Regions from separate parts of the Pantoea sp. Z09 genome, predicted to be linked through region 2. Evidence: predicted binding sites of a transcription regulator. Region 2 holds the regulator's gene; each other region holds the start of a gene.
The links. The regulator PhoB, encoded in region 2, activates phosphate uptake and scavenging genes when phosphate is short. The targets are predictions, from matches to a motif close to CTGTCATAAAACTGNCNNAT.
Positions count from the first base shown of each region.

Region 1: serA (phosphoglycerate dehydrogenase) is a predicted target of PhoB. The motif match lies at 5,180-5,199, and genes of this name have one in related genera.
Region 3: opgB (phosphatidylglycerol--membrane-oligosaccharide glycerophosphotransferase) is a predicted target of PhoB. The motif match lies at 4,248-4,267, and genes of this name have one in related genera.
Region 4: glpT (glycerol-3-phosphate transporter) is a predicted target of PhoB. The motif match lies at 3,319-3,338, and genes of this name have one in related genera.

Region 1 covers NZ_CP092373.1:747,443-755,238, reverse strand. The annotation lists gene ubiH (2-octaprenyl-6-methoxyphenyl hydroxylase) at 1-367, opposite strand, end outside; gene pepP (Xaa-Pro aminopeptidase) at 364-1,686, opposite strand; gene MC269_RS03675 (YecA family protein) at 1,737-2,315, opposite strand; gene zapA (cell division protein ZapA) at 2,486-2,815, shown strand; RNA gene ssrS (6S RNA) at 2,855-3,038, shown strand; gene MC269_RS03660 (5-formyltetrahydrofolate cyclo-ligase) at 3,114-3,707, shown strand; gene serA (phosphoglycerate dehydrogenase) at 3,759-4,997, opposite strand; gene rpiA (ribose-5-phosphate isomerase RpiA) at 5,278-5,937, opposite strand; gene MC269_RS03645 (LysR family transcriptional regulator ArgP) at 6,165-7,070, shown strand; gene MC269_RS03640 (oxidative stress defense protein) at 7,153-7,796, opposite strand, start outside.
Region 2 covers NZ_CP092373.1:2,934,045-2,941,840, forward strand. The annotation lists gene MC269_RS14135 (PstS family phosphate ABC transporter substrate-binding protein) at 46-978, opposite strand; gene phoR (phosphate regulon sensor histidine kinase PhoR) at 997-2,310, opposite strand; gene phoB (phosphate response regulator transcription factor PhoB) at 2,325-3,014, opposite strand; gene sbcD (exonuclease subunit SbcD) at 3,210-4,409, shown strand; gene MC269_RS14155 (AAA family ATPase) at 4,406-7,796, shown strand, end outside.
Region 3 covers NZ_CP092373.1:3,321,777-3,329,572, forward strand. The annotation lists gene MC269_RS15865 (histidine phosphatase family protein) at 1-352, shown strand, start outside; gene MC269_RS15870 (YncE family protein) at 345-1,298, opposite strand; gene MC269_RS15875 (glycosyltransferase family 32 protein) at 1,728-2,747, shown strand; gene MC269_RS15880 (LysR family transcriptional regulator) at 2,721-3,641, opposite strand; gene MC269_RS15885 (tautomerase family protein) at 3,762-4,151, shown strand; gene opgB (phosphatidylglycerol--membrane-oligosaccharide glycerophosphotransferase) at 4,350-6,641, shown strand; gene MC269_RS15895 (GNAT family N-acetyltransferase) at 6,638-7,348, opposite strand; gene MC269_RS15900 (PLP-dependent aminotransferase family protein) at 7,439-7,796, shown strand, end outside.
Region 4 covers NZ_CP092373.1:3,681,377-3,689,172, forward strand. The annotation lists gene metE (5-methyltetrahydropteroyltriglutamate--homocysteine S-methyltransferase) at 1-563, opposite strand, end outside; gene metR (HTH-type transcriptional regulator MetR) at 708-1,634, shown strand; partial or broken gene MC269_RS17605 (DUF1456 family protein) at 1,691-2,149, shown strand; gene MC269_RS17610 (carboxylate/amino acid/amine transporter) at 2,293-3,147, opposite strand; gene glpT (glycerol-3-phosphate transporter) at 3,466-4,809, shown strand; gene yigL (sugar/pyridoxal phosphate phosphatase YigL) at 4,844-5,644, opposite strand; gene pldB (lysophospholipase L2) at 5,696-6,679, opposite strand; gene rhtB (homoserine/homoserine lactone efflux protein) at 6,795-7,418, shown strand; gene rhtC (threonine export protein RhtC) at 7,561-7,796, opposite strand, start outside.

The sequences.
Region 1 (7,796 bases), 1.8 Mb from region 2:
GCGCGCTTTGCAGCCTGTTGAACAGCCGCTGGCCCACCTCGAACAGCTCCACCACATAGCCGAGCGCGGGGATCTGATGCGCCTCCGCGTGCAGGGTAACGAAGCCGGCGTGCCCGCGATCGGAGACGTGGATCGTGGTAATGGGCGTGGCGCACGCGTCGATGCTGCGCCAGAGATCGATATCCGCCAGCTGCTGCCGCGTGCCGGCCGCCAGCGCAATAGCGCGGCTGTCGTAGCCTGGATGCGCGCGGCTGCTGGGCGCGCTGTTCTCGATCAGCGTTACCGGCAGCTGACCCTGCGTCAGATGGGAGATGGCCAGCGCCAGCGTCGCACCGGTCATGCCGCCGCCGACAATGATAATGTTCATGCCGGACGCGCCGCTGCCATCAGCGCCTCAATCGCATCTGCGTCTTTAACGACGCTGTCGGTGAGATTTTCGTTGCCGGTTTCGGTGATCAGGATGTCATCTTCGATACGAATGCCGATGCCGCGATACTCTGCCGGCACATCGGCATCCGGCGCGATGTAAAGCCCTGGCTCCACGGTCAGCACCATGCCGGGCTCAAGGATACGGTCGCGCGAGGCGGTGCCGTAATGGCCGACGTCGTGCACGTCCAGCCCCAGCCAGTGGCTCAGTCCGTGCATAAAGAATGGACGGTGCGCCTCTTCGGCCAACAGCGTCTCTACCTCGCCCTGCAGAATGCCCAGCTCCACCAGCCCGGCAATCATAATGCGCACCACCTCTTCGTTGACCTCGCGGATGCTGACGCCAGGGCGGAACAGCGCCAGCGCCTTGTAGAGCGAGGCCAGTACGATGTCGTAGATCGCGCGCTGCGGCGCGGTGAAGCGGCCGTTTATCGGGAAGGTACGGGTGATGTCGCCAGCGTAGCCGTGCAGCTCGCAGCCGGCGTCAATCAGCACCAGGTCGCCGTCGCGCAGTTCGCTCTCATTTTCGGTGTAGTGCAGAATGCAGCCGTTTTCGCCCGAGCCGACGATGGTGTTATAGGAGGGAAAACGCGCGCCGTGCTGGTTGAAAACGTAGTGGATCTCCCCTTCCAGCTGATATTCGAACAGGCCGGGACGGCAGGCCTGCATTGCGCGGGTGTGCGCCAGCGCGCTGATTTTTCCGGCGCGGCGCAGAATATTTATCTCCTCTGGCCCCTTAAACAGGCGCATTTCATGCACCCAGGGACGCCAGTCGGTGAGCGTCGCCGGCGCGCTGAGGTTCTGGCGAAAACCGCGGCGCAGTTTACCGAGCGCGGCGAAGACCAGCGCATCCGCCGCGGCGTATTCGCCCTGCGCGTGATAGACCACATCAAGCCCGTTCAGCAGCAGATGCAGCTGCTGGTCGATATCATCCCAGGGCAGCGCGCGATCGACGCCGAGCTTTTCAGGCGCGGCGTCCTGCCCCAGCCGACGGCCAAACCAGATTTCCGCCGTGAGATCCCGTACGCGATTGAAAAGCACGCTGTGGTTGTGCGTCTCGTCGCTTTTAATCAGCACCAGCAGCGCCTGCGGCTCGTTGAAGCCGGTGAAGTACAGGAAGTCGCTGTTCTGACGGAACGGATATTCGCTGTCGTTGCTGCGGGTCACTTCCGGCGCGGCAAAGATCAAGGCGGCGCTGCCCGGAGCCATTTTCGCCAGCAGCGCCTGACGACGCTGCTGGAAAGTATCCAGAGAAATCATGTTTGCACTCCCTGTAGAAACGGGCACGTTCGCGCCCTGAGATATCTGGCTTAGTGTAGCGTCGGTTTTTTCACTTCGGGGGCGGTCGGCTGAGGATGATTGAAGGTGTCGTGGCAGAGCAGTGCCGCCACGCGCACATATTCAATCACCTCTTCCAGCGACTGTTCCAGCTCTTCCTGGTCTTCGTCTTCATCGTAGCCAAGCTGTGCGATGGTGCGCAGATCGTCAATCGCTTCGCCGGTTTCGCCGGTGACTTTTTCCAGCTTCGGCTGGGTAACGCCCAGCCCCAGCAGGAAGTGGTTCACCCAGCCCGCCAGCGCGTCGGCGCGGTCGAAGACGCTGATATCCTCTTCGTCTGGCAGCATCAGCTGAAATAAAAAGCCTTCATCTTCCAGCGTGCTGGCGGTGCTTTCATGCAGCGCCTGCAGCGGCAGCGCGAGGCCCTGTGAAAACGCCATCCCTTCGTTGGTGAGATCGTGCACCAGCGTTTTCCAGCTGTTGTCCTGATTGCCGCCGCACAGAATTCCGCTGATCAGGCCATGCATTTCCGCTGGCGTCATCCCCACGCCTTGCTGAGAGAGCGCCGAAGCCAGCGCGTTGTAATCGGGGGTTGCGTTCTGTAAAGACATAAGGATTCGTCGTCGTTGGCAGAATAAGTTCGTGTTATGCTACCACTAGCTGCCTCAAGGTTTCCAGAAAAGGGGTTGTAAGTTATTTCGCGGGTCTATATAGTTGCCCGCCTCCCAACGCATTGAGCATAAAGGGAGCTGCGGGCGAAGTAATCAGTCAGGAAGGTGGCATGTCTGCACAACCAGTAGATATACAAATTTTTGGTCGTTCATTGAGAGTGAATTGTCCGCCTGAACAGCAAGATGCGCTGAATGCGGCTGCCGATGATCTCAATCAACGGTTGCAAGATTTAAAAGTTCGCACTAGAGTCACAAATACCGAGCAACTGGTGTTCATCGCCGCGTTAAACATCTGCCATGAACTGGCGCAAGAGAAAGTGAAAACGCGCGATTATGCTGCTAATATGGAACAACGTATCCGTATGCTGCAGCAGACCATTGAACAGGCTCTTGTTGAGCAAGGTCGCATAACCGACCGCCAGGGTGCGAAGTTCGAATAATACTTTATGGTTGCTGTGCTACAGTAACGGTGAAGTCCATTTTCTCTGAGATGTTTGCAAGCGGGCCAGTCCCCTGAGCCGATATTTCATACCAACAGAGTGTGGCGCTCTGTAACCTGTGAGCATGCTCGGTCCGTCCGAGAAGCCTGATGGTTGCGACGGCACATTCACCTTGAACCAAGGGTTCAAGGGTTACAGCCTGCGGCGGCATCTCGGAGATCTCTCTACCTTCTGCATCTGTTTTTCCCCGTTGTGAATGATATAGTTGCTCAATCAGCGACTTATCAACGGGGTTCCCATGTCACAGCCCTCACTGCTCGATCGACACGCTCTGCGTCAGCACGTGCGCCATCTGCGCCGCGCCCTGACGGAAGAACAGCAGGTCCAGGCCGCCGCGCTGCTGGCGGAACACGCGGTTAACTTCGCTCCTCTTGCTAACGCCCGCCATATCGCCCTGTTTCTGTCGGTTGACGGCGAAATCAACACCCGTCCGCTTATCGCTAAACTCTGGCAGCAGAAAAAACAGATCTATCTGCCGGTGCTGCACCCTTTCGCCGCTGGCCATCTGCTGTTTCTGCGCTATACGCCGGAAACGGTGCTGACGCCGAATAAACTGCGTATTCCCGAACCGCCGCTCGATATTCGTTCGTTGATTACGCTGGACCAGCTGGATGTGATGATGGTGCCGCTGGTGGCCTTTGACAGCAGCGGGCAGCGCCTCGGCATGGGCGGCGGCTTCTACGATCGCACCCTGCAGAACTGGCGGCAGCATCGGTTCTTACCCGTTGGGGTGGCGCACGATTGTCAGCAGGTGGAGCAGTTGCCAACGGCGGAGTGGGATGTGCCTTTGCCCGCGGTGCTGACGCCGTCGCGGCTGTGGCAGTGGGAATAAGCGGGATTTGCATCAAAGGGCCGTTGCCGGCCCTTTTTGCATAGTGCGCGATCAGTAAAGCAGACGGGCACGGATGGTGCCTGGAATCGCCTTCATCAGCTGCAGCGCTTTGTCCGCCCGATCCTGCGGCGCGTCGATATCAATCACCACATACCCCATCAGCGGCGAGGTTTGCAGGAACTGCGCGGCGATGTTGATGCCCTGCTCGGCAAAGATCTGGTTGATCGCCGTCAGCACGCCCGGACGGTTCTCGTGAATGTGCAGCAGACGGCTGGCGCTGGCGCCGTGCATCGGCAGCGACACTTCCGGGAAGTTGACCGCAGAGAGCGTAGAGCCGTTATCGGAATATTTAGCCAGCTTGCCCGCGACTTCAATCCCGATATTCTCCTGCGCTTCCTGGGTCGAGCCGCCGATGTGCGGCGTCAGGATCACGTTGTCGAATTCACACAGCGGCGAAGTGAACGGATCGCTGTTAGTGGCGGGCTCAACCGGGAAGACGTCGATAGCGGCGCCAGAAAGATGCTTGCTCGACAGCGCGTCACACAGCGCCGGAATATCCACCACGGTGCCGCGCGAGGCGTTGATCAGCAGCGCGCCCTTCTTCATCTGCGCCAGCTCCTGCGCGCCGATCATATCCTGGGTAGAAGGCGTTTCCGGCACGTGCAGGCTGACCACGTCGCTCATATTGAGCAGGTCGGCCAGATGACGCACCTGGGTGGCGTTGCCGAGCGGCAGTTTGTTTTCGATGTCGTAGAAGTAAACGTGCATCCCCAGGCTTTCCGCCAGCACGCCGAGCTGCATGCCGATATGGCCATAGCCGATGATGCCCAGCTTTTTGCCGCGCGCTTCAAACGAGCCGAGGGCGTTTTTATTCCAGATGCCGCGATGCGCTTTGGCGTTGGCTTCGGGAATGCCGCGCAGCATCAGCAGCATCTCGCCGATCACCAGCTCGGCGACCGAACGGGTGTTGGAGAATGGCGCGTTAAACACCGGAATGCCGCGCGTCGCCGCCGCGTTAAGGTCGACCTGGTTGGTGCCGATGCAGAAGCAGCCCACGGCGACCAGTTTTTCCGCCGCGGCGAAGATCTCTTCGGTGAGTTGGGTGCGGGAGCGAATACCGATAAAGTGCGCATCGCGAATGGCGGATTTCAGCGCATCGGCATCCAGCGCGCCTTTATGGAATTCGATGTTGGTATAACCTGCCGCCTGCAGGTTCTCCAGCGCGCTCTGATGCACGCCTTCCACCAGCAGGAATTTAATCTTGTCTTTTTCCAGTGATACCTTTGCCATTTCCCCGACCCTATTGTGATTTCAACAATGGCCGCCATAAGCGCGCCTTCTGTCAAAATATCAAAATTTACGCCTGCGGCAAGACAACCGTTTGCCTTGCCGCCAGCACGGGGAGGCCTGCGCCCAGCACATTGCCACAGAAAATCGGGAGCTGAACCGGGAACAAAGAACGAACCTGCTGTCGATGACGGTTATGTGACATAAGTCACCGAATTTAGGCGATGTAAGAAAAGATATTTTGCGCGTGCAAATAACCGGCGCGCTGAGCGCGCCGGACAGATCATTTTTCGATGGTTTTCACGCCGTCTGGCGTGCCGATCAGGGCAATATCGGCACCGCGTGTGGCAAACAGCCCGACGGTGACCACGCCCGGCAGCGCATTGATGGTTTTTTCCAGCGCACTCGGATCGAGAATGCGCAGATTGTGCACGTCGAGAATAATGTTGCCGTTGTCGGTGACGACATGCTGGCGATACTCCGGCAGGCCGCCGAGCTTAACCAGTTCGCGGGCGACATAGGCGCGCGCCATCGGGATCACCTCGACCGGCAGCGGAAAACGCCCCAGCACGTCCACCTCTTTCGAGGCGTCGGCGATGCAGATGAACTTATCCGCCACCGCCGCCACGATTTTCTCGCGCGTCAGCGCCGCGCCGCCGCCTTTGATCATCTGCATCTGCGGATTGATCTCATCCGCGCCGTCGACGTAGATGGCCAGATCGTCAATCTCGTTGAGATCGAACACCGGAATGCCGAGCGCTTTCAGCTTCAGCGTAGAGGCTTCCGAACTGGAGACCGCCCCCTCAATCTGATGTTTCACGGTGGCGAGCGCATCGATAAAGTGCGCGGCGGTAGAGCCGGTGCCGACGCCGACGACGGTGCCCGGCTGCACATATTTCAGCGCGGCCCAGCCTACGGCTTTTTTCAGTTCATCCTGGGTCATGGTATGTTTATAACCTGTGCGACAACGAAGTGCGCGTAGTATAAAGCAACGCTTGCCGAATGTGCGCGGCTGTTTAGGCTGACGTGATCGCTTTGCAAGCCGGCCCGCAAAAATGGCGCTGGCGGCCCCTTTTCTGCGGTGCGGCGCGCGTAAAGATCCGGCGCACAGCGCGTCAGATGAATTTTTTATGGCATAGTATCGTCCATCCTGAACGAGAGAGAACAATAATGAAACGCCCCGATTATCGAACGCTTCAGGCGCTGGATGCGGTGATTCGCGAACGCGGCTTTGAGCGCGCCGCACAAAAATTATGCATTACGCAGTCGGCCGTCTCCCAGCGCATCAAGCAGCTGGAAAACCTGTTTGGTCAGCCGCTGCTGGTGCGCACCGTGCCGCCGCGCCCCACCGAGCAGGGCCAGAAGCTGCTGGCGCTGCTGCATCAGGTAGAGCTGCTGGAAGAGGAGTGGCTGAGCGACGAAAACGGCGGCACGACGCCGCTGCTGCTGTCGCTGGCGGTCAACGCCGACAGTCTGGCGACCTGGCTGCTGCCGGCGTTAAAAGAGGTGCTGGCGGACTCGCCGGTGCGCCTCAATCTGCAGGTTGAAGATGAAACCCGCACCCAGGAGCGGCTGCGCCGTGGCGAAGTGGTTGGCGCGGTAAGTATTCAGCCGCAGCCGCTGCCGAGCTGCCTGGTCGATCAGCTTGGCGCGCTCGACTACCTGTTTGTCGCCTCGCCCGAGTTTGCCGCGCGCTACTTCCCCAACGGCGTGACGCGCTCGGCGCTGCTGAAAGCCCCGGCGGTCGCTTTCGACCATCTCGACGACATGCACCAGGCCTTTCTGCAGCAGAATTTCGATCTCTCGCCCGGCAGCGTGCCCTGCCATATTGTTAACTCGTCGGAAGCCTTCGTGCAGCTGGCGCGCCAGGGTTCGACCTGCTGTATGATCCCGCATCTGCAGATCGAGCGCGAACTGGCGAGCGGCGAGCTGCTGGATCTGACGCCCGGCCTGTGCCAGCGCCGCATGCTTTACTGGCACCGCTTTGCGCCGGAGAGCCGCCTGATGCGCCGCGTTACCGACGCGCTGATTTCACACGGCCATCGCGTACTGCGTCAGGATAATCTGGCCGCCTGAGTAGGTGTGCACGCGGGTAGCGTTTTAACTGGTTTGTTATCTGACAAACGGCGAAAAAAGGGGCGCTGAGCGCCCCTTTCCCTTACTGCTGCGTAGCGGCCGTGTTCGGCTTGATGTCAAACACCACATCCACCTGATCGTCAAAGTGAATGCTCTGCTGCTCGTAGGTCTGCTGCGCAGAGGTATCCGCTGCCGGCGCGGCTGCTTTATACATGCGCGCCATCGGCATCGGCTGGTAGTTGGCGACGTGATAGCGAATGCTGTAAACCGGGCCGAGCTTCGCGTTGAAGCCCTCCGCCAGCGCCGCCGCCTGCTGCGTGGCGTTATCGATCGCCGCCTTGCGCGCCTGCGCCTTGTAGCTGTCTGGGTTGGTGACGCCCAGTTCGACCGAGCGGATTTCGTTCAGGCCACTTTTCAGCGCGCCGTCCAGCAGCTCGTTCAGCTTATCCAGCTGACGCAGCGTAACCTGCACCTGGCGCACCGCGCGGTAGCCTTTCAGCACCGACTTGCCCTCTTTGGTGTAGTCATATTCCGGCTGGGTGCTGAGGTTGGCGGCATCGATATCTTTCTTCTCAATGCCGTTTTTCTGCAGAAAATCGAAATACTGCGCAACGCGGTCGTCCGCCTGCTTTTTGGCGTCCGCCGCGTCCTTAGAAGAGACGTTAACCACAATCGACAGCGTGGCGATATCCGGGCGCGCATCCACGGTTGCCTGACCAGAGGTCA
Region 2 (7,796 bases):
AACAGAAGAAAATTCAGTGGAGATGAAATAAATTCATGTTAGCGCTTACTTCGCCTCAATAGCCTGCAATGCCTGCGCACGCTGCGCGGAAGAGAGCGGCAGATAGCCCGCCTCGCTGACGCGCTGCTGGCCCTGGGGCGACAGCACCTGATGCAGAAAGGCGTCCACCAGCGGCGGCAGCGGTTTGCCCGGCGCTTTGTTAACGTAAAGATAGAGCGGGCGTGCCCAGGGATAGCGACCGCTGCGGATAGAGTCGGCGTCCGGCGCCACCGCCTCGCCCTGCGCGTCGGCCACGGCGAGCATCTTCACGCCGCTGAGATGAAAGCCGAAGCTGGCGTAGCCGATGCTGCGCGGGTTGGCGGCAACCGCCTGCACCACGGCGGCCGAGCCGGGAAACTCCGCCACGTCGGCGCGGAAATCGCCGTTGCACAGCGCCTGCTGCTTAAAGAAGCCCCAGGTGCCCGAGGCGGAGTTGCGCCCGTAGCGCTGCAGCGGACGGCGCGCCCAGTCGGGCTGACGCACGCCGAGATCGCCCCAGCGCGTCGGCTGCTGCGTGGCGCCGCACAGGCGCGTGATGGAGAAAACCGCATCCAGCTGGCGCGCGGCGATCTGCGTCAGCGGATTGCGCTGATTGACAACCACCACTAGCGCGTCGAGCGCCACCGGCACGGCAAGCGGCGCATAGCCATAGCGCGCCTGAAACAGCTGGCGCTCTTCCGCCTGCATCGGGCGGCTCATCGGGCCGAGCTGCGCCGCGCCCGCCGCCAGCGCAGTGGGCGCGGTCGAGGAGCCAGAGGCCTGCACCTGCAGATTCACCCCCGGCGCGCGCGCGCTGAAATCCTCGCTCCACAGCATCATCAGCGTGCCCAGCGTGTCGGAGCCGACGCTGCTGAGGTTGCCGGCCAGCATTTCGGGCTGCGGCGCCGCCGAAACCACGGCGGGCGTGAAGAGAGAAAGCAACAGCAGCAAGGCGCGCATAACCGATTCCATTAAGGATTAATGGACCGCATTCTCCTGTAATCCCGCGCTGACGATCAACCTCGACGGCAGCGTAAAGGTAAAACAGGTCTCTTTATCGGGAATGCTGGTGATCTCCAGCCGCGCGTTATGGTGACTGAGGGCGTGCTTGACGATTGCCAGCCCCAGCCCGCTGCCGCCGGTGGCGCGCGAGCGCGCCTTATCCACGCGGTAGAAGCGTTCGGTCAGGCGCGGCAGATGCTCGGCGGGAATGCCTGGGCCGTTATCGCACACCTTAAACTGCGCGCCCTGACGGTTGCGCAGCCAGCTGATGTCGATGCGCGTGCCTTCAGGCGTGTGGTTCACCGCGTTATAGACCAGATTAGAGAGGGCGCTGCGCAGCTGATCGTCGTCGCCGAGCACCTTGAGGTGCGGGTCGGTATGAAAATGGATGCTATGACGGCCGCCGCTTAGCGTCTCCGCTTCGCGCTGCAGCAGCAGCAGCATCATCGGCACATCCACGGTCTCTTTCATATCGATCGCCGGCGCGGCCTCGATGCGCGACAGCGTCAGCAGCTGGCGCACCAGGCTGTCCATGCGGCGCGTCTGCTCCTGCATGGTTTGCAGCGCTTTACCGCGCGAGCGCTCGTTCATCACCGAGTCGCTCATCATCTCCAGATAGCCCTGCAGCACCGTTAGCGGCGTGCGCAGCTCGTGGCTAACGTTGGCGAAGAAGTTGCGCCGCGCCCCTTCCAGCTGATGCATTTGCGTGACGTCGCGCGCCACCATCAGCCACTGCCCTTCGCTGTAGGGCATTACGCGGAACTCCATATGGTGCTGGTTATTGAGGATCAGGGTGAGGGGCTTATTGAAGTCGCGCTGGCGAATATAGCGGGAGAATTCCGGGTAGCGCAGCAAATTGAGGATGTTCTGGCCGTTGTCTTCTGGCCAGCGCAGGCCGAGATGCTGCTGCGCCAGCCCGTTGCACCAGAATATAGTGCCCTCTTCCGTGGTCAGCACCACCGCGTCGGGCAGGGTTTCGGCGCCGCTGCGAAAGCGTTTGATCAGGTTGCCCAGCTCGCGCCGCCGCCGCCGGTTGCGCAGCTGCATCTGATAGAGGCCGTAAAACAGCGGCTCCCAGCTCGCCTGACCGGTGGGCGGCGTCATGGTGCGGTCCACCCACAGCCAGTGCGACAGACGCATCAGATTATAGAAGTGCCACAGCAGCACCGTCAGCACACTGAGCAGCAGCAGCCAGGGCAGATAGCCGAAAATCAGTCCGATAATCAGCGCCGGCAGGCAGGCCAGCGCCAGCTCGGAGAGCAGTCTCTTCCAGGAGAGTCGTTCCAGCACGGTGGCAACTCCGTTTAGTAGCGGGCGGAGAAACGATACCCCGTTCCGCGAACGGTTTGAACCATGCGATCGTGGCCGGAGAGTTCCAGCGCCTTGCGTAAGCGGCGGATATGCACGTCAACGGTGCGATCCTCCACATAAACATTGGTACCCCAGACGTGGTTCAGCAGCTGTTCGCGGCTGTAAACCCGCTCGGGATGGGTCATAAAGAAGTGCAGCAGCTTATATTCGGTCGGCCCCATCTCCAGCGGCGTCGACTCCGACATTACGCGGTGCGACGACGGATCCAGGCTCAGGCCCTGCATCTCGATCACCTCTTCCACCGCCATCGGCGAAATGCGGCGCATCACCGCTTTGATGCGCGCCATCAGCTCTTTCGGCGAGAAGGGCTTGGTAATATAGTCGTCCGCGCCCACTTCCAGCCCGCGCACGCGATCTTCCTCTTCGCCGCGCGCTGTCAGCATCATCACCGGGATATCGCGCGTTAACGCTTCGCGCTTCAGGTGCTTGATAAACTGAATGCCGCTGCCGCCTGGCAGCATCCAGTCCAGCAGGATCAGATCTGGCCAGGGCTCAATCAGTTTCCCTATCGCGCTGTCATAATCCTCGGCCTCGATGGGCTGGTAGTCGTTCTGCTCCAGAACGAAACACAGCATTTCACGGATAGGGGCTTCATCTTCCACAACCAAAATGCGCTTAGCCATTGTAACTCCTGCTGATGTGACCGCTGTCACCGTTATATGCGGCGCCATTATGCGTCAGATTTATGACACTTTTATGAAAAACATAGCCGCTCAATCAGCGCTTTAACACCGCTTTATCACCGCCGGCGCGGCTTTTTTCGCTTTTGCCCCATAGCCGGTATAATCGTCCGGCAAACCGATTCGTCAGGGAGTTTTATGCGCATCATTCACACCGCGGACTGGCACCTCGGTCAGTTTTTCTATAACAAAAGCCGGGCGGCCGAGCACCAGGCCTTTCTCGACTGGCTGCTGGCGCGTATTGAGGCGCATCAGGTCGACGCGCTGATCGTCGCAGGCGATCTGTTTGATAGCGGCACGCCGCCGAGCTACGCGCGCGAGCTGTTCAACCGCTTCGTGGTGGCGCTGCAGCCGACCGGCTGTCAGCTGGTGGTGCTGGCGGGCAACCACGACTCGGTGGCGACCCTTAACGAGTCGCGCGCCCTGCTCGCCTGCCTCAATACCCAGGTGATCACCACGCCGCAGGCGGATCACAACCTGCTGCTGCTGCGCGATCGCGCCGGCGAACCGGGCGCGCTGCTGTGCGCCATTCCCTATCTGCGGCCGCGCGATATTCTGCGCAGCCGCGCCGGCCAGTCGGGCCGCGAAAAACAGCTCAGCCTGCTGGAGGCGATCGCCGCGCACTATCAGCGCAGCGTCGACGCGGCGCGCGCCCATCCGCTGGCGCTGCCGGTGATCGCCACCGGCCATCTCACCACCGTCGGCGTCAGCAAAAGCGATTCGGTGCGCGATATCTATATCGGCACCCTCGACGCCTTTCCCGCCTCGGCGTTTCCTGAGGTCGACTACGTGGCGCTCGGCCATATTCATCGCGCCCAGCGCGTCGCCAACAGCGATCATATCCGCTACAGCGGCTCGCCCATCCCGCTCAGCTTCGACGAACTCGGCAGCGAGAAAAGCGTCTTTTTGCTGGAGCTGGATAGCGCCGGTCTGCAGTCCGTCACGCCGCTGCCCGTTCCCCTGTTTCAGCCGATGAAGATGCTGAAAGGCTCGCTGGCGGAGATTGAAGCGCAGCTGGCGCCTTTCGCCGATCATCAGGGCGAGAAAGCGGTCTGGCTCGATATTGAGGTCACCACCCAGGAGTTTCTCAGCGATCTGCAGCGCCGCGTCGAGGCGCTAACTGCCGACCTGCCGGTCGAGGTGCTGCTGCTGCGCCGCAGCCGCGAACAGCGTCAGCACAGCCTGGCGCAGCTGAAAAACGAAACCCTGAACGAGCTGAAGGTGGAAGAGGTCTTCGCCCGCCGCATCGCGCTGGCGGAGGATATCGAAGAATCGGAGCATGCGCGCCTCAGCGAGCTGTTCCGCGCCACCCTCGCGTCGCTGGAGGAGAGCGAATGAAAATTCTCACGCTGCGTTTCAAAAATCTTAACGCGCTGAAAGGCGAATGGTTTATCGACTTTCGCAGCGAGCCGTTCGCCAGCAACGGCCTGTTCGCTATTACCGGCGCCACCGGTGCAGGTAAAACCACCCTGCTCGACGCCATCTGCCTGGCGCTCTATCACCAGACGCCGCGCCTCGGCGTGCTGTCGCAGACGCAAAACGGGCTGATGACGCGCGACACCGCCGAATGCCTGGCTGAAGTGGAGTTCGAGATCAAAGGCGAAGCCTGGCGCGCCTTCTGGAGCCAGAACCGCGCGCGCGGCGCCGCCGACGGCAAATTGCAGGCACCGCGCGTCGAGCTGGCGCGCTGCGTCGACGACAAAATTTTCGCCGACAAGGTTAACGACAAATTAAAGCTGATCGAGTCGCTGTCGGGTCTCGACTTCGAGCGCTTTACCCGCTCAATGATGCTGTCGCAGGGACAGTTCGCCGCCTTTCTCAACGCAAAGCCGGGCGAACGGGCCGAACTGCTGGAGGAGCTGACCGGCACCGAAATCTACGGCCAGATCTCCGTCGCCATCTATGAGCGCCACAAAGCGGCGCGGCTGGCGCTGGATAACCTGCGCAGCCGCGCCGGCACCCTGACGCTGCTCGACGCCGACGCGCGTGAGGCGCTGCAGCAACAGCTGGCCGGGCTGACCGAGGCGGAGCAGGCGCTGACGCAGCAGAGCGGCAGGCTGCATCAGCAGCATCAGTGGCTGACGCAGGCGCAGCAGCTGGAGAGCGAGATACAGGCGGCGCAGGCGGCGCTGGCGGCGGCGGAGCAGGCGTGGCGCGATGCGGAAACGGATCGCCAGCGGCTGGCGCGCAGCGAACCGGCGGAGAAGCTGCGCGACCGGCTGCTTCAGCGCGACAGCCTGCTGCAGGAGCAGCAGCAGCTGCAGCAGACCCAGCAGCAGCTGGCGCAGCAGCAGCTGGCCGCCGAACAGCAGGCGCAGCGCGACCAGCAGCAGCGCGAAACCCTACAGGCGGCGCGCGACGCCGCGCTGTGCCAGCAGCAGCAGCAGGAGACGCTGCTGACGGAACAGATTATCCCGCTGGATCAGCAGATTGCCGCGCTGCTCGCCCAGGCGCAGCAGCAGCAGCGCGAGGCTGAACAGCAGCAGCAGACGCTGACGCAAAGCGAGCGCGCGCTGCACAACGACAGCGCCCAGCGCGACGCGCTGCAGGTCACGCTGGCGCGGCTACAGAGCTGGCGCGCCGATCAGGGCACGCTGCCGCAGTGGGGATCGTCGCTGACGCTGTGGCAGGAGCGTTTCGCCCAGCTGGCGCAGCGGGAAAGCGCGCTGGCGGCGCTGCGCGAAGCGCAGCAGCAGCAGCAGCAGGCGCTGAGCCGCCAGCAGGCGATGCTGAGCGAACTGACGCAGCAGGCCGAGCCGCTGAGCCATGCGGAGCAGCAGGCGGCAGGTGCGCTGCAGACGGCGCAACAGGCGCTGGCCGATCTGGAGCAGCAGCATCCGCCGCAGGCGCTGCAGGCCAGCCTGGCGCAGAGCGAGGCCAGCCGCCCGCTGCGCCAGCAGCTGGCGGTACTCGCCTCGCAGTGGGCGCCGCTGCAGCAGCATATCGGCGCGCGGCAGCAGCGCCTCGCCGCGCTGGAAAAGCGTCTGCAGCAGGATGATGCCTCGCTGCAGGCACTGCGCGCCGCCTGGGCGCGAGAAAAAAGCGTCCTTGCCGATATTAAAAAGATCTGCGAGCTGGAGCAGCATATCGCCGATCTTTCCGCCTGGCGCGCGCGCCTCGAGCCGGAGCAGCCCTGCCCGCTGTGCGGCTCCTGCCAGCATCCGGCGGTCGCGCGCTACGCCGCGCTGACGCTGAGCGAGAATCAGCAGCGGCTGGCCGAGCAGGAGCAGCGCGTCGAGGCGCTGCGCGAAGAGGGCATCAAAACCGGCGAGGCGCTGAAACAGGCGCAGACCGAGCAGCAGCGGCTGCGCGACGAACTGGCGGCGGAAACCCAGCAGCTTGACGCGCTCAGCCAGCAGTGGCAGGCGCTACAGCGTGAGCTGGTGCTCACCTTCGACCCAGACGACAGCGCGGCGCTGGCCGTCTGGCAGCAGCAGCAGAACCGCGAAGAGCAGACGCTGCAGCAGCGCGTTCGCCAGCAGGAAGCGGCGGCGCGTCTACTCCAGCAGGCGAAAGATGAACATCTGCGCCATCAGCAGGCGCTGCAGCGGCATCAGCAGCAGCGGCAGCTGGCCCAGCAAACGCTCGCTAACCTGCAGGAGCGCGCCACAACGCTGACGCAGCGTCTGGCGCAGGAGGAAAGCGACTGGCGGCTGCGCAGCGATGCGCTGCGTCAGGCGCTGGCCGACGCCGGCCTCGCCCTGCCCGACGCGGCAACGCGCGACGGCTGGCTGCAGCAGCAGCAGCAGCGCTGGCAGCAGTGGAATGAGAGCGAGCAGCAGCTTGCCCAGCTGCAGCCGCAGCTGGCGCGCGCCGAGGCGCAGTGCGTTAGCCTGCAGCAGCGCGTGGAGAGCGAGCGCCAGCGGCTTGACGCGCTGCTGCAGCAGCGCGCGCAAAGCGAAACGACGCTGGCGCAGCAGCGCGACAGGCGGCTGGCGCTGTTTGGCGAAGACGACGTCACCGCGGCGCGGCGGCAGATGCAGGCGCAGATCCAGCAGCAGGAGGCCGCGCTGGCCGCCGCGCTGGAGGCGCAGCAGAATACCCACAGCGCACTCAGCCAGCTGGCCGGTCGTGCAGCGGAGCTTGACGCCCGTCGGCAAACCCTCGGCCAGAGGCTGGACGCGGCGCAGCAGCAGTTAGCCGCTGCGCTGGCCGCCGCCGGCTTCGGCGATGAAGCGAGCCTGCGCGCCGCGCTGCTGGATGAAGAGGAGGCGCGCGCGCTGCGCGCTCGGCTTCAGCAGTGCGATCGGCAGCGACACGCCCTGCAGGCTCAGCAGCAGCAGCTGGAGCAGCGTCGGGCGACGCATCAGCGCAGCCAGCCCGAAGAGACGACCGAGAGCGCTGCCGCGCTGGCGGCGCAGCTTGAGCAGCTGCGTCTGGCGCTGCGCGACAACGCGCGCCAGCAGGGGGAAGCGCAGCAGCAGCTGCAGAGCGACGCGCGCCTGCGTGAGCAGCAGCAAAGCCTGATGATGCAGATCGAAGAGGACGAGGTGGCGCTGGATCAGTGGAGCCAGCTGAACGATCTGATCGGCTCTGCCAGCGGCGATAAATTCCGCCGCTTCGCGCAGGGGCTGACGCTGGATCACCTGGTGGCGCTCGCCAACCGCCAGCTCGATCGGCTGCACGGCCGCTATTTGTTACAGCGCCGCGCCAGCGACGCGCTGGAGCTGGACGTGATCGATACCTGGCAGGCGGACGCTGCACGCGATACGCGCACCCTCTCCG
Region 3 (7,796 bases), 390 kb from region 2:
CCTCGGACTGCAGCCCACTGAGGTCGACGCGCTGTTTAGCGAAGTGTCGGTGCCGCTTATCGCCTCGGAACGCCTCGCGCTGCCGCCGCTGCTCTGGCTGATGCTGCTGCGCCTGATGTGGCTGTGCGGTTATGCCGGCGAAAGCGAGTCGCTGGTGCGGGCGCGTCAGCGCGCTGCGCGCGCCGCCGACCGGCTGATCGCGCTGTCGGAGCGCGGCACCGTGCTGCTGCTCGGCCACGGCCTGATGAATAAAATGATCGCGCGCGAACTGCGCAAGCGCGGCTGGCAGGCGGAAAAACATGCCAGCAGCCGCCACTGGAGTTCAGCAATCTATCACCGCCCTTTTATCTAGCGAGCGCGAAATAGCTCAGCACCTCGCAGCCGGTGCCGACGCGCGGCGTGGCGATCGCTTTGCCCTGCGCCAGATCGATCACGCTCAGCGTGCCGTCGCCCTCGTTGGCGATCAGCAGCTGCCGGTTATCGGGGCTGAAGCAGCCGTCCATCGGCTGATTGCCCACCGCAATATCCCCCAGCGGATTAAGCAGATCGTCGAACAGGGTGATCACCGGCTCGCCGTCGCCTATCGCCACCAGCCGCTCGCCGTCCGCGCTAAAGCGCACCACCTGACACGACGCTTTATGGCCCGGCAGCGCCAGCCGCTGGCGCACGCGATGGCTCTGACGGTCAATCACATAGAGGTGCGGCGCATCCGCCGCGCTGGCCACCAGATAGGGATGCTTCGGCGACGCCGCAATGCCGGCGATCGGGCCAGGCAGCAGAATAGTGTCGATCACGCGCCCTTCCGCCTCGCACAGATCCACCACGGTAATGCTGGCGTCCTCTTCATTGTCGGTAAACAGCTTGCGTCCGCTGGGCGACAGCGTCAGGCGGTGCGCATTATGGGACGGAATGGGAATGGTTTTCTCCACGCGATCGCTCGCCGGATCGATCACCGCCACCGCCGCGCTGTTTTCGCAGCAGAGATAGACCTTGCCGTCGCGCCCCAGCTGACCGCTGTGCGGCGCGCGCAGCGGCGAGAGATCGATAAAGCCGCTAATTTCGCGCTTCACCAGATCGATAATCGCTATTTTATGGCCGGGATGGGGATTGTCGCCGTGAATGCCGTCGCCGTAGATGGGCACATAGGCCTTGCCCCAGGCCGGCAGCATCAGCAGCTCGTGCGGGCGCGGCGGCAGCGCGTTAAGCTCGCGTTCGACGGCGAAAGTCTCGGGATTGAGAAACAGCACGCGGTTGCCCTGCTTATCGACCGCCAGCAGCCCGTGGGTTGGTTGTGACATGGCGCCTCCTTTTCTCAGTAAGCCTCCCTTAAGCGTAGACAACCGCTGTCAGGCCACCACGCCGCCGCAACACATCAGCGCGGCTAAACAGCGCAAATAAAGGCAATGCGCGCAGAGATAATTTGCCAGCCGGCGCCGCAGCGGAGGCGAATATAAAAGAGTTCGGACTTTCCTTAGCGGCTTTATTTATTTCCACCCTTATCAACGCGCGGTAAATATAAGGCGAGCGGCAGCGCGATAACTGACAAAGCGGCCTGCCGCTTTCCGGATCATCTGAAATTCAGCAAAAGTCGTAGCGCGCCTATAAATAATGCTTTATTAAATCGGTGAAGAGAATTTATACAGAGTCGTGAGGAAACCATCGCGCTTTCTGCGCTGCGCCTCACCAGGGACACACTCCGCGGCAATAATCACAATAACAGGTGCATCATGAATCAACACCGTCAACACCCTGCCCATACCCTCTGGCGCAACTGGAAACGCGTCTCCTTCAGCAGCCAAATGCTGTGGCAGAAGAAAAAGCACAGCGCGCTGACCGCGCCGGAATATGACGCCAGCCAGGAGGAGAACCTGGTGATCCTGTCCACCGAGAAGGCGCCTGCGGCGATCCCGAAAACCATCTGGATGGTCTGGCTCGACGACCCGCTGCCGCCCTCTCTGCGCCTCAATATCAACCAGCTGCGCCAGGACAACCCCGATCATTCGCTGCATCTGGTGACGCCGAGCACGCTGGCGCAGTGGCTGCCGGAGCTGCAGTTTATTTCTGCCGACCTGACCTCGGCGCAGAAAAGCGACATTATTCGGCTGGAGCTGCTGCACCGCTTCGGCGGCATCGGTATCGACTGCGGCACGCTGTTATTCGAGAAGCTCGACTGGGTGCATCAGGTTCAGCAGGATAAGCCGATGGACGTTATTGGCTACTACCGCGAGAGCAGCACGCTTAATTTCCTCTCGCCGGTGATCGAAAGCTGGTTTATCGCCGCCGCGCCGGGCAACGCCTTTATTCGCGAGTGGCTAAAACAGCTGGCGCCAATTAAAAATCTCGGCGCGCAGAACTATATTCACGAGCTAAAGAAGCGCGACGACTATCCGCTTATCGTGCAGAAAATTCATCACCCGGCGCAGGCGCTGCTGTCGCTGGCGCAGCAGGTGGCGGTCAAAGAGTATCGCCGCGTCAATCTCCATTTGCGCAAGGCGGAAGCCAACGCCTGGTTTTATCAGCAGCTGCACGCGGGCAACAGCGACGCGTTCGCCCGCTCGGTGCTGTTTCATCAGCGGCCGCAAACCCCGCCGCCGGTGATCCGGCTCGGCGGCGACGAACGGCTGCACCTCGACTTTAACCTGCGCATCGGCCTCTATAACCGCGCCAGCCTGCTGGGCGAAATGATGCTGGCACCGTCGCGTCCGGCGCTGGCGCTGCCCTCAGGCGCCGACAAAGCGCGCGCGTAGCCAGTGTGTCAGGGTCGTCACCGCGCGCGGCACCTGCGCCGCGTAGGGCCGGACGATCCACAGCCTCTCCGCGAAGGCGTCAACGGCGCGCCACTCCGGCAGCACCTGACGCAGCGCGCCGCAGGCGAGCGCGTCGCGCGCGCTGAAGTCCGGCAGCATGGCGATGCCCAGTCCCTGTAGCGCCGCGTCGCGTATCGATTCGCTGTTGTTGGTGGCGAAGCTGCCCTGAATCCGCACCTCTACCCGCTCGCCCTGCGCCGCCTCGGCGAAGCGCCAGCGTGGAGTTTCCACGCCGCGCGGATAGTAAAGGCAGTTGTGCTGCGCCAGATCGGCGGGCGACTGCGGCGCGCCGTGCCTCGCAAGATACTCCGGCGAGGCGACCAGCAGCGTGCGCGTGTCGCACAGCGGCAGCGCGACGTGGGTCTCCGGCAGCGCGCTGCTGTGGCGGATCGCCAGGTCAAACCCTTCGCTGCCGAGCGAGACGATGCGATCCGTCACCTCGAGCTGCAGCCGAATCTGCGGCCAGGCGCGCAGAAAATCCCCGACGATGGGCACCAGCTGCTGGCGCGCGAACGCCACCGGCGCGGTCACCCTGACCAGGCCGCGCACTGGCCCGGCGGTGTCGCGCACGCCGAAAAAGCTCTGCTCGATGCGCGCAAAGGGGTCGCGCAACTCCTCCACCAGCTTCTCGCCCGCCGACGTCAGCCGCACGCTGCGCGTGGTGCGCTGCACCAGCGCCACGCCCGCCGCGCTCTCCAGCTCTTTGATCTTCTGGCTCATCGCCGCCTTGCTGACCTCAAGCCGCTCTGCCGCGCGGGTAAAACTGCCCTGCTCCGCCAGCACCAGCAGCCAGTGCAGATGGTTCCAGAGCGCATCCGTTTTCACTGCTTTCATGGTTTATTGTTCGCTATAGTGAATAATCATTTCAGCAGGCGCGCTTTTTCTTTCTCTGCCTACGCGCCAGGATAGAGGCATCAGCATACGTAAATTACCCCGTCCAGAGGAGAAAGAATCATGCCGCTACTGCAATTTGATGTTATTCAGGGCCGTTCTGAGTCTGAACTGCGCACGCTGCTGGATGCCGCGCACCGTGCGGTGCTTACCGCCTTTCAGGTGCCGCCACGTGACCGCTATCAGATTGTTCACGAAAACAAGGCGTATCAAATGGTGTTTCAGGACACTGGCCTCGGCTTCACCCGCAGCGACAACCTGGTGATGGTGCGCGTCTACACCAGCCCGCGCAGCGCCGAGCAGAAGCAGCGCTTTATGGCGGAGCTGGCGCGCGAACTGCGCGAAAGCAGCGGCGTGCAGGGCCAGGATCTGATGATCAGCTTTATCACCAACGACAAAGGGGACTGGAGCTTTGCCGACGGCGAAGCGCAATACCTTACCGGCCGGCTTTGATTTCGCGCGCTTTTTCCCGCCTTACCACGACAGCCAGCCGGCTGTCGTGCCTCTTTTTTTCCTGAAAGATTACCCACTGCACAATTCGGGCTGCATATGTTGCAGCGCTATGACAGCCATTATAGATTGACGCCAATCACCCTTACTCCATGCGGGCTGCGCAGGATGCGCTCACTCACTTCAAGAGAGGATTTGACGTTGTCCGAATTTGTCTCGGTGGCGCTGTTTCTGGCCGCCATTGCCGTTTACTCGTGGAAAGCCGGACGCAATAAGCTCTGGTTCGCTTTCGTGCTGCTGCTGCTGGTGCTGTTTGTGCTGCTTAACGCCACGCTCTACGCCAGCAACTACTTCACCGGCGACGGCATCAACGACGCGGTGCTCTACACCCTGACCAACAGCCTGACCGGCGCGGGCGTCAGTAAATATGTGGTGCCCGGCCTCGGGCTGCTGCTGCTGCTCTTTTTGCTGATCTGCCTGCTCAGCTGGCTGCTGCGCCGCCACGATCGGCCGCACCATCTCGGCTGGAGCCTGCTGGCGGTGGCCTGTGCCGCCGGATCGGTGCAGACCACGCCGGCGTTTCGTCAGGTTGCCAGCCTGGTGGCGTCGCATACCCGGCTGGCCGATTCCGACTTCGACAACTACTACAGAGTGCCGCAAAAGGTCATTAACAATCCTCATCTCAACCTGGTCTATATCTATGGCGAAAGCCTTGAGCGCACCTATTTTGACGACCAGGTTTTCCCCAGCCTGACGCCGGAGCTGGGCCGGGAAAAGGCGCAGAGCCTGGATTTCAGTGACACCCTGCAGCTGCCCGGCACCGACTACACCATCGCGGGCATGGTGGCGTCGCAGTGCGGCATTCCGCTGTTCGCCCCTTTCGACGGCAACGCCTCCGCCTCGCTCTCCAGCTTCTATCCGCAGAACGTCTGCCTCGGCGATATTCTGAAAAATTCCGGCTATGAGAACTGGTTTATTCAGGGCGCGGATCTGCGCTTCGCTGGCAAAGACGTTTTCCTCAAATCGCACGGCTTCGCCTCTGCCAATATGGTGGGATCGCAGGAGCTAAAAGATCGCGTCGCCGATCCCGCCTACCGCAACAACTGGGGCTACTACGATGACACGGTGATGGACGCGGTGTTTGAGCAGTATGAGGCGCTGTCGCGCCAGCAGAAGCGCTTCGCGCTGTTTACCCTGACGGTGGACACGCACCATCCCGACGGCTTTATCTCGCGCAGCTGCCAGCGCAAAAGCTACAGCTACGACGGCAAACCCAACCAGTCGTTCAGCGCGGTCACCTGTTCGCAGGAGCATGTGGCGCGGCTGATCGCCCGCATTAAAGCCTCGCCCTGGTTTAAAAACACCGTGATTGTGGTGACCTCGGATCATCTGGCGATGAACAACACCGCTCATCCCTATTTGATCAAGCAGCCGCGTCGCGATCTTTTTATGGTGATCCGCGGCGATCGGCCGCAGGCGGAGGTGATCGACCAGCCGCGCAGCACGCTGGATAACGGCGCGACGGTGCTCGATATTCTCGGCGGCGATAAAGCGATCGGCCTCGGGCGCAGCAGCCTGGCCGGCCCGACGCTGGCGGGGCAGTTTAGCGATTTTCAGAGCCATATCAGCCGCTGGAAGGCGGATATCATTCAGCTGTGGAACTTCCCGAAAAAGCTCGACGATTTCGTGATCGATACGGCGAAAAACAGCTTTAGCTTCTCGGGCGCCACCTTCCGGCTGCCGATCCTGTTCCGCGTCGCCGACAGCCATGTCGAGCCGCTGCCGGAAGGGGAATACGCCGCGCCGCTGCGCTACCAGCTGGCGGACTTCACCGCCAGCGAAAAGTTCGTCTGGGTCGATCGCTGCTTCCGTATGGCGCGGCTGTGGCAGCCTGAGCTAGCGCTCTCTACCGACTTCTGCGTGGCGATGGGGCAGCTGGGCGGCCAGCCGAGCGTGACGCGCGTCGATAAGGCGCAGTGGAAAGGCCAGGCGCGCTTCCCGCAGGCAGCGCAGAGCGCGGCGGCCTACCAGCGCAATGAGACGCTGCTGCGCGTCGAGGATAACGACATCCGCTACGACGCCGACCGCTTTCTCTTCGCGGTGCCGGGCGCGCCGAGCAGCGTGAAGCGCTTCAGCGGCATCTCGCGCTGGGAGAACTGGGGCCGCTGGTCCAACGCCAACCTGGCGCCAGAAGTCAGCATTGAGTATACCGATCCGCTGCCGGCGCGCTTTGACGTGGTGATCACCGCGCGCGCCTTTGGGCCTAACGCGCACCGCCCGATTCCGGTGCGCGTCGGCGATCAGCAGCAGGCGCTGACGCTGGGCGAGGAACTCTCTACCACCACCCTGCACTTCACCAACACCACGGGCGAGCATACCCTGACCATCGCGCCGCCGGAGCCGCAGCAAAGCAATCTGGGCAATATTACCGGCCAGGATCCGCGTCGGCTCGGCATCGGCATGGTGGATATCAAAATCGTGCCGCAGAGCTAGCCCTGCCGCAGCGCCTCCAGCGTCTGCCGCTGCTGGCCGTCGGCGGTGAAGTTTTCCGCCGCCAGCCAGCGCGTGAAGCTCTGCTTCACCTGCGGCCACTCGCTGTCGATGATCGAGAACCAGTGCGTATCGCGCGTGCGGCCGCGGTAGACGATCGCCTGCCGGAATTCGCCCTCATACTGAAAGCCGAGCCGGGCGGCGGCGCGGCGCGAGGGCGCGTTCAGGCTGTCGCACTTCCACTCGTAGCGGCGATAGCCAAGCTGTTCAAAGGCGTAGCGCATCAGCAGAAAATGCGCCTCGGTCGCCTGCCGCGTGCGCTTCAGCAGCGGCGAAAAGGCGACGTGCCCCACTTCTATCACGCCGTGCTCGGGCGCGATGCGCATCAGCGCCAGCGTGCCTGCGGCGCGTCCACTCTCAACATCGATTACCGCGAAGTGCAGCGGATCCTGGCTGCTTTCCATTTTCTGCGCATAGCTGAGCCACTCCGCTTCATCGGCAAAGGGACCGGCGAACAGATAGGTCCAGTCGCGGCCATCCGGCGCCAGCGCATAGGCGGCGCGCAGGTCATCGCCGTGCTGCGCCACGCTCAGCGGCTCCAGCCGACAGTAGCGGCCCGCCAGGGTTTCGCGCTGCGGCAGCGGACGCGGCTGCCAGTCGGTTAACGGCTGGCCGACCGGCTGGCCAAATTCATTGGTGGTGTGCGACATACTCTCTCTCCTTGTGGTGGTCAGCCCAAGCGTGCCGCTTTTCTGGTAGGCTAAAAAGCTCCACAGCCCGTGAAAATGATGGATCCACCTATGCCTGACAAGGGTTCGACCTCGCCCTCTACGCTGCTTGCCGCGCCACTCGTCCTGAACGGCGGCGACACCCTGCAGCAGCAGCTCTGCCAGCGCATCAAGCGCGCCATTCTGGCGGGTCAGCTGCCGGCGGGCACGCGCCTGCCCGCGACGCGCCAGCTGGCGCAGGATCTGCAGGTGTCGCGCAACACGGTGATCAACGCCTGGACGCAGCTGCAGGCGGAAGGCTATCTGATCAGCGATCGTCAGGGCAGCCGCGTCAGCCCGATTGCGCTGCCCGCGTCGGCCGCCGCTGACGTCAGCAGCGAAGCGCCGGTGGCGGACCGCGTGGCGCTGCTCTATTCCAGCCATCGCTACA
Region 4 (7,796 bases), 750 kb from region 2:
AGGATCTCCGACAGCAGCGACAGGCGGTCGAACGGCTCGCCTTTCACTTTGCCCAGCCAGATATAGGTCACCGGGCCGAGCAGCACCGGCTTCACCTTGTGGCCCAGCGCCAGCGCCTCGTCGACTTCGTCCAGCAGCTGGGTCCAGGCGAGTTTGAACAGCTGGCCCTTCGTGAACTCCGGCACGATGTAGTGATAGTTGGTGTTAAACCATTTGGTCATCTCGGCGGCGGCGGCCGGTTCGCCGCTCGGCGCGCGACCGCGTCCGATGCGGAACAGGGTGTCGAGATCAACAGAGCCGTCGCTGTTCTGATGGCGCGCCGGGACGTTGCCCAGCATCAGGCTGGTGGTCAGCACATGATCATACCAGGCGAAGTCGCCAACCGGCAGCAGATCGACGCCCGCCGCTTTCTGCTGCTGCCAGTGACGGGCGCGCAGTTCGCGGCCCACGGCCAGCAGCGCCTGCTGAGTCGTCTTGCCCGCCCAGTAGCTCTCTTGCGCTTTTTTCAGTTCACGATGCAGGCCGACGCGAGGAAAGCCAAGGGTGTGGTTCAGAATGGTCATATGCTGTTCTCCAGATAATCTCTCTCTTGGGCTTCGCCTGGAAGCCAAAGATGTTTAGCCGTCCAGATGTTTACACCGCTATATTCTGCGGGTAGTGTATGTTCCTCAAGCGCAAATTGTTCAATCTCGATGTGAAGGACTCTCATGATCGAACTCAAGCACCTGCGGACGCTTCAGGCTCTGCGTAATACCGGCTCGCTGGCCGCCGCCGCCGCGCAGCTTCATCAGACGCAATCCGCGTTGTCGCATCAGTTCAGCGATCTCGAACAGCGGCTGGGATTCCGCCTGTTCGTGCGTAAAAGCCAGCCGCTGCGCTTCACCCCGCAGGGCGAGATCCTGCTGCAGCTGGCAGAGCAGGTGCTGCCGCAAATCCAGCAGGCGCTGCAGGCGTGCCACGAGCCGCATCAGGCAACGCTGCGCGTCGCTATTGAGTGCCACAGCTGCATTCAGTGGCTGACGCCGGCGCTGGATAAATTTCGTCAGAGCTGGCCGCAGGTGGTGATGGATTTCAAATCGGGCGTGACGTTCGATCCGCAGCCCGCGCTGCAGCAGGGCGAACTGGACGTGGTGCTGACCTCGGATATCCTGCCGCGCAGCGGCCTGCACTACACGCCGATGTTCGACTTCGAGGTGCGGCTGGTGATGGCGCCGGATCATCCGCTGGCGCAGCGGACGCAGATCGCGCCGGAGGATCTGGCGCAAGAGGTGCTGATGATCTATCCGGTGCAGCGCCAGCGTCTCGATATCTGGCGCCATTTTCTGCAGCCGGCGGGCGTGAGTCCGGCGCTAAAAAGCGTCGACAACACGCTGCTGCTGATCCAGATGGTGTCGGCGCGCATGGGCATCGCCGCCCTGCCGCACTGGGTGGTGGAGAGTTTTGAAAAGCAGGGGCTTATCGTGACCAAAACCCTGGGCGAAGGGTTATGGAGCCGCCTCTACGCCGCGGTGCGTGACGGCGAACAGCGTCAGCCGGTGCTGGAGGCCTTCACCCGCTTCGCACGTCAGCACGCCTGCGAGCATCTGCCGTTTGTGCGCGACGCGGCGCAACCGGGCGCGATTTTGCAACGCTGAGCCGCAATTTCCCCTATAATGCGCAGCCTGTTAAACGACCATGAGAAAATCTCACCATGACCAATAACGATATTCTGCGCAGCGTGCGCTTTATGCTGAATTTAAGCGATGCCAAAGTGGTGGAGATTTTCGCGTTGACCAACTGTGAAGTGGCGCTGGAAGACGTGCAGGCGTGGTTAAAAAAAGAGGATGACGCGGCATTTAAGCCGCTGCCGGACGTGCTGATGGGCTATTTCCTTAACGGCCTGATCTTCTTCCGCCGCGGCAAGAGCGAAGAGATGCCTGCGCCCTCGATCGAGCGCCGTATGAACAACAATATTTTTATGAAAAAACTGCGCATCGCTTTCGATCTGAAAACCACCGATATTCCGGCGGTGCTGGCTAAGGCCAACTTTACCGTTTCTCAGGCGGAAATCGGCGCGATCTTCCGCAAGCCGGATCATAAAAACTATCGCGAATGCGGCGATCAGATTATGCGTAACTTTTTAAAGGGCCTGACGATGACGCTGCGCCCGACGCAGCCGGCGAAAACCAGCCCGACGCAGGCAGCGAAATCCGCGCCGTCTCAGACGGCGAAACCCCGCCCGGCCCAGCCGCCTAAAGCCAGAAAATAGTCCCGCCGCAGGGCGACCATTGCCGCCCTGACCGATGACGCGCCTCAGCGACTGCGCAGCACCCAGCGTTTGTGCACGTAGAGCGAGGCGAAAATCACCAGCGCGCCGGCGATAAAGCTGGGCCAGTGCGGCTTCTGCTGCCAGATCGCCAGATTAACCAGCAGGCCGGCCGGCACGTGCATATTGTTCATAATGCCCAGCGTGCCCGCGTCGACCTGCGTCGCGCCGTAGTTCCACATAAAGTAGCCCAGCCCTGACGCCGCCACGCCCAGCCAGACCAGAATGCCCCACTGCAGCGAGGTGGTCGGCAGCTTCGCCGGATTGCCCCAGAGAAACCAGGCGACAATCGCAATCAGCACCGCGCCGAGATAAAACCAGGAAAAGGCGGTGTGCTGCGGCATCGGCCGGGTCTCCTGCAGACGCTTGTAGCCCACCATCCCTACGGCAAAGCAGAGGTTGGCCAGCTGCACCAGCAGCAGCCCGAACCAGAAATGATCGCTGACCTTGTCGTAGCGAATAATCGCCGCGCCCGCCACCGCCAGTAGCGCGCTGAAGGCGTAGCCGATGCGCAGCGGCCGTTTGCTGATCAGGTCATAGATCAGGGTAACGTAGAGCGGCGTCATCACGGTAAACAGCAAAAACTCCGACACGCTGAGGTAGAGATAGGCCTCAAAGCTGATCAGGTACATGATGCCAAGCTGCAGCATCCCCACCAGCATATAGAGCAGCAGCGTCGAGGGACGATAGCCGCGCCAGCGCAAAAAAGGTAAGAACACCAGCGCCGCCAGCGCCAGACGCATCAATACCGAGAACCAGGTGTCCACCTGCCCCGCCAGATATTCTCCAATCAGGCTAAAGGAGAACGCCCAAAGAATAGTGGTAACGATCAGTAACAGCACAGCGTCGATCCTGCATAAAAAAGGAGGCCGCTAGTGTAATCAATGTACTGCGGCGACGCGGCGCTTTCTGGTTGACAACCGCTCATAAAAGCAACGCTCAGCGCAGGCGTGGGTGAATGTTTTATAAGCGATGCGCGATTAACACCATTTTGTGAAATTAACCTGCCGTGATTGTCATAAAAGTGTAACAAATGTGTCAACTATCACAGCTCCCATGCGCGAAAAGCGCCAGAATAGACGCGAAAAGGAACATCGCGGCGACCTCTGGAATGCGCCGCACCTTTGCATAACAACGACAAGACGCCTGGGAGGGCAGCTATGCTGAGTATCTTTAAACCCGCGCCGCATCGACCGCAGGTCGCGGAAGATCAGGTTGATCCATTATATCGTCGTCTGCGCTGGCAGATCTTCTTCGGCATCTTTTTCGGCTACGCCGCCTACTATCTGGTGCGTAAAAACTTCGCGCTGGCGATGCCCTATCTGGTGGAGCAGGGCTTTTCGCGCGGCGATCTCGGCTTTGCGCTTTCTGGCATCTCGATTGCGTATGGCTTCTCGAAATTCATTATGGGCTCGGTGTCGGATCGCTCGAATCCGCGCGTCTTTCTGCCCGCCGGGCTGATCCTCGCCGCCGCGGTGATGCTGTTTATGGGCTTTGTGCCCTGGGCGACCTCCAGCATTATGGTGATGTTCCTTCTGCTGTTTCTCTGCGGCTGGTTTCAGGGCATGGGCTGGCCGCCGTGCGGGCGCACCATGGTGCACTGGTGGTCGCAGAAAGAGCGCGGCGGCATCGTGTCGGTGTGGAACTGCGCCCATAACGTCGGCGGCGGCCTGCCGCCGCTGCTGTTTCTGCTCGGCATGGCCTGGTTCAGCGACTGGAAAGCGGCGCTCTATATGCCCGCCTTCGCCGCTATCGCTGTGGCGCTGATCGCCTTCGCCCTGATGCGCGATACGCCGCAGTCGTGCGGCTTGCCGCCTATCGAGGGGTATAAAAACGATTACCCGCCCGACTACAGCGCCACGCACGAAGAGGAGCTGACGGCGAAGCAGATCTTTATGCAGTACGTGCTGCCCAACAAGCTGCTGTGGTATATCGCGCTGGCCAACGTCTTTGTCTATCTGCTGCGCTACGGCATTCTCGACTGGTCGCCGACCTATCTGAAAGAGGTGAAGCACTTCACGCTCGATAAGTCGTCATGGGCCTATTTTCTCTATGAGTACGCCGGTATTCCTGGCACGCTGCTGTGCGGCTGGATGTCGGACAAGGTGTTCAAGGGGAATCGCGGTGCGACCGGCGTCTTCTTTATGACGCTGGTGACCATTGCCACCGTGGTCTACTGGTTCAATCCGGCGGGTAACCCCGGCGTCGATATGGCCTGCATGATCGTCATCGGCTTTTTGATTTACGGCCCGGTGATGCTGATCGGCCTGCACGCGCTGGAGCTGGCGCCGAAGAAAGCGGCAGGCACCGCGGCGGGCTTTACCGGCCTGTTCGGCTATCTGGGCGGCTCGGTCGCGGCCAGCGCCATCGTCGGCTATACCGTCGACTTTTTCGGCTGGGACGGCGGCTTCCTGGTGATGGTGGTGGGCTGCGTGCTGGCAGTGATCCTGCTGCTGTTGACCATGATTAACGAACGCAGGCACAAGCAGCAGCTGGCGTCATAACGAAGCGGGCCGGCATCGCGCCGGCCCGTTGCTGTCAGGATAAAAACAGCGTGCGCAGCGTATGCGGCACGGCATCGTCCGCATTGCTGCCGATCACTTCCAGATCCGGCAGCGTATCTTTCAGCCGCTGGTGGGCGTTGCGCATAATGCAGCCTTTGCCCGCCATGCTCAGCATCTCCACGTCATTCATGCCGTCGCCGAAGGCGATGCACGCCTTTAAGGAGTGGCCGAGCTGTCGCGCCACCGCGTCCAGCGCGTGGCCTTTCGATACGCCGCCCGCCATCACTTCCAGACAGGTCGGCAGCGAAAAGCTGACGTTGACGCGATCGCCCCAGCGCGCCTGCAGCGCCAGCTCGAGCGGGATCAGCGCTTCGGGATCGTCGCTGGTGAAAAACACCTTGCTGATGTTGTCGCCGGGCAGCAGGCCTGGCTCATAGACCTGATAGTGGAACACCGACTCGCGAAAATAGTCCTGCTCCGCCGGATGGGTGCGGCTCATAAACCATTCGTCGTCGCGGTAGACGTGGGTCAGGATCGCCGGGTTGGCGTAGTGCAGCCCATAAAGTTCCAGCGCGATATCTTCGTCGAGGTTGTGGCTGAACACCAGTTCGCCTTCCGCGTTGTGCACGCGCGCGCCGTTCGAGGTGATCATATAGGCGGGAATGCCCAGCTTATCGCGCATCTGTCCCACGTCGATATAGTGGCGTCCGGTGGCAAAGACAAAGTGGATATCGCGCGCCACCAGCTGTTGCAGAATATCGTGGGCGTAAGGCGTCAGGCGATGTTCGGGAGAGAGCAGCGTGCCATCCAGGTCGGATGCGACGATTTGAAACATGAAAACCTCAGGTAATGTTTTAGGCCGAAGCCGGTAAGGTAAGTATTCGAATTAAGGGTGTGCCTCAAAAAAATCGACCAGCGCGTTCAGCGCCTCGGCGCGCATCGCATCTTTTTCAAACAGGATCTCATGACGCGCCTCGTTAATCACCCGTGCCTCGCAGGGATGGCCCGCCTGCGCCATCGCCGCGCAGAAGAGATCCTGCGACCGGTTATCCACCACGCGATCGTCGCCTGCCTGCAGCAGCAGGATCGGCGTGGTGATGGTGCTGGCCAGGCTCAGGATATTGCGCCCGGCGTGGATGCCTTCGCGCACCCAGTGATAGGTCGGGCCGCCCACGCGGATTGCCGGATCGTCGGCGTAAAAGCGCAGACTGCGGCGATAGCGCTCGGCGCTGTGCGTCAGGCGATTGATGCCGAACGGATGCGCGCGCCAGCGGCCGGTGCCGAGGGCGTAGCCGTCGCGCAGCGCCGGACGCTTTTCCGCCCAGTCGAGAATGCGGTTCGCCAGAAACGCGGGCATCGGCAGCGCAATGCCGAACATCGGCGCCACCAGCGTCACGGCGTGAAACGCCTGCGGCTGACGCGCCAGGAACAGCGTCAGGATCGCGCCGCCCATGGAGTGCGCCAGCGCATAGCGCTGCTGATAGTGGCCGCTGACGATCTCTTTCAGATAGAGCGTCTCCAGATCGTCCACATAGTGCATGAACTCCGCGACGTGGCCGCGATGCGTATCCTGCAGCAGGCGATCGGAACGCCCCTGGCCGCGATGGTCGAGGATGACGACGTCAAAACCGCAGTGAAACAGGTCATACGCCAGCTCGGGATATTTGACGTAGCTTTCGATGCGTCCGGGTACGATAAGAATAACGCGCTTATGTTGCGGCGCGGTGAAGCGCACATAGCGCAGCGTGACGTTTTCCACGCCGACAAATTCGCGCTCTTCGCGGCGCTGCCAGAAGTCGAGCAGCGGACCGTGCGCAAAGGCGGCAAAGGCTTTTTCCCGTTTGAGCCAGCTCGCTTTATGTCGTTCCATCTTTCCCCCTGCAGAGGCGCGACAGGCCTGTTGCAAGCCGCGCATGCGGCCCGTAGCGTCGCGCTTGTTTCTGGCGTATTGTGTCATATTTCCGCCCAGACAGGGAGCGCAACCCATGACCACTGAATGGTGGCTGACCTACCTTCTTACCACCACAATCCTGAGCCTGTCGCCTGGTTCCGGCGCCATTAATACCATGAGCACCGGCATTAGCCACGGCTATCGCGGCGCGGCGGCCTCAATCAGCGGTTTGCAGCTCGGCCTGGCGATCCATATCCTGCTGGTGGGTATCGGCCTGGGCGCGCTGTTTTCGCAGTCGCTGCTGGCGTTCGAGGTGCTGAAGTGGGCCGGCGCCGCCTATCTGGTGTGGCTCGGCATTCAGCAGTGGCGCTCTGCGGGTGCTATCGATCTGGACGCCGTCTCCCGCGCGATGCCGCGTCGTCGCCTGTTCAAGCGCGCGGTGCTGGTGAATCTCACCAATCCGAAAAGCATCGTGTTTCTCGCCGCGCTGTTTCCGCAGTTCATTCTGCCTCACCAGCCGCAGGCGATGCAGTATCTGGTGCTCGGTGCCACCACTATTGTCGTCGATATCATTGTCATGATCGGCTACGCCACGCTGGCAACGCGCATTGCGGCCTGGATTAAAGGGCCAAAGCAGATGAAGCTGCTGAACCGGATCTTTGGCGGACTGTTTATGGCGGTCGGCGCGCTGCTAGCCAGCGCGCGTAGAATTGCCTGAAAACCTGACACACGCGCCGATGCCTAAGGCCGTCGGCGGCGCAGCCAGATTGCGGGCGGCCAGCGCGCAGTCACCGCAGCGTACTGCAGTACGTGAGGATGATGAGCACTGCCCAACCGCAAGCTGGCAAGTAAGCCAGGCCTTAACGAGAAATGATGAGGTGGATGCCGAAACCGGCGAATAAAACTCCCGCGACGCCATCCACCCACTTCGCCGCGCGCTGATACTTATCCCGCATCCACGGCAGCGCGAAGATCGCCGCCACCAGCGTAAACCATGCAAAGGTCTCGCCGACGATCAGCAGAAACAGCCCCCAGCGCTCCAGCGCGCCAACGTCGTTGCCGACAAACAGCGAGAAGACGCTGCCGAAATAGATAA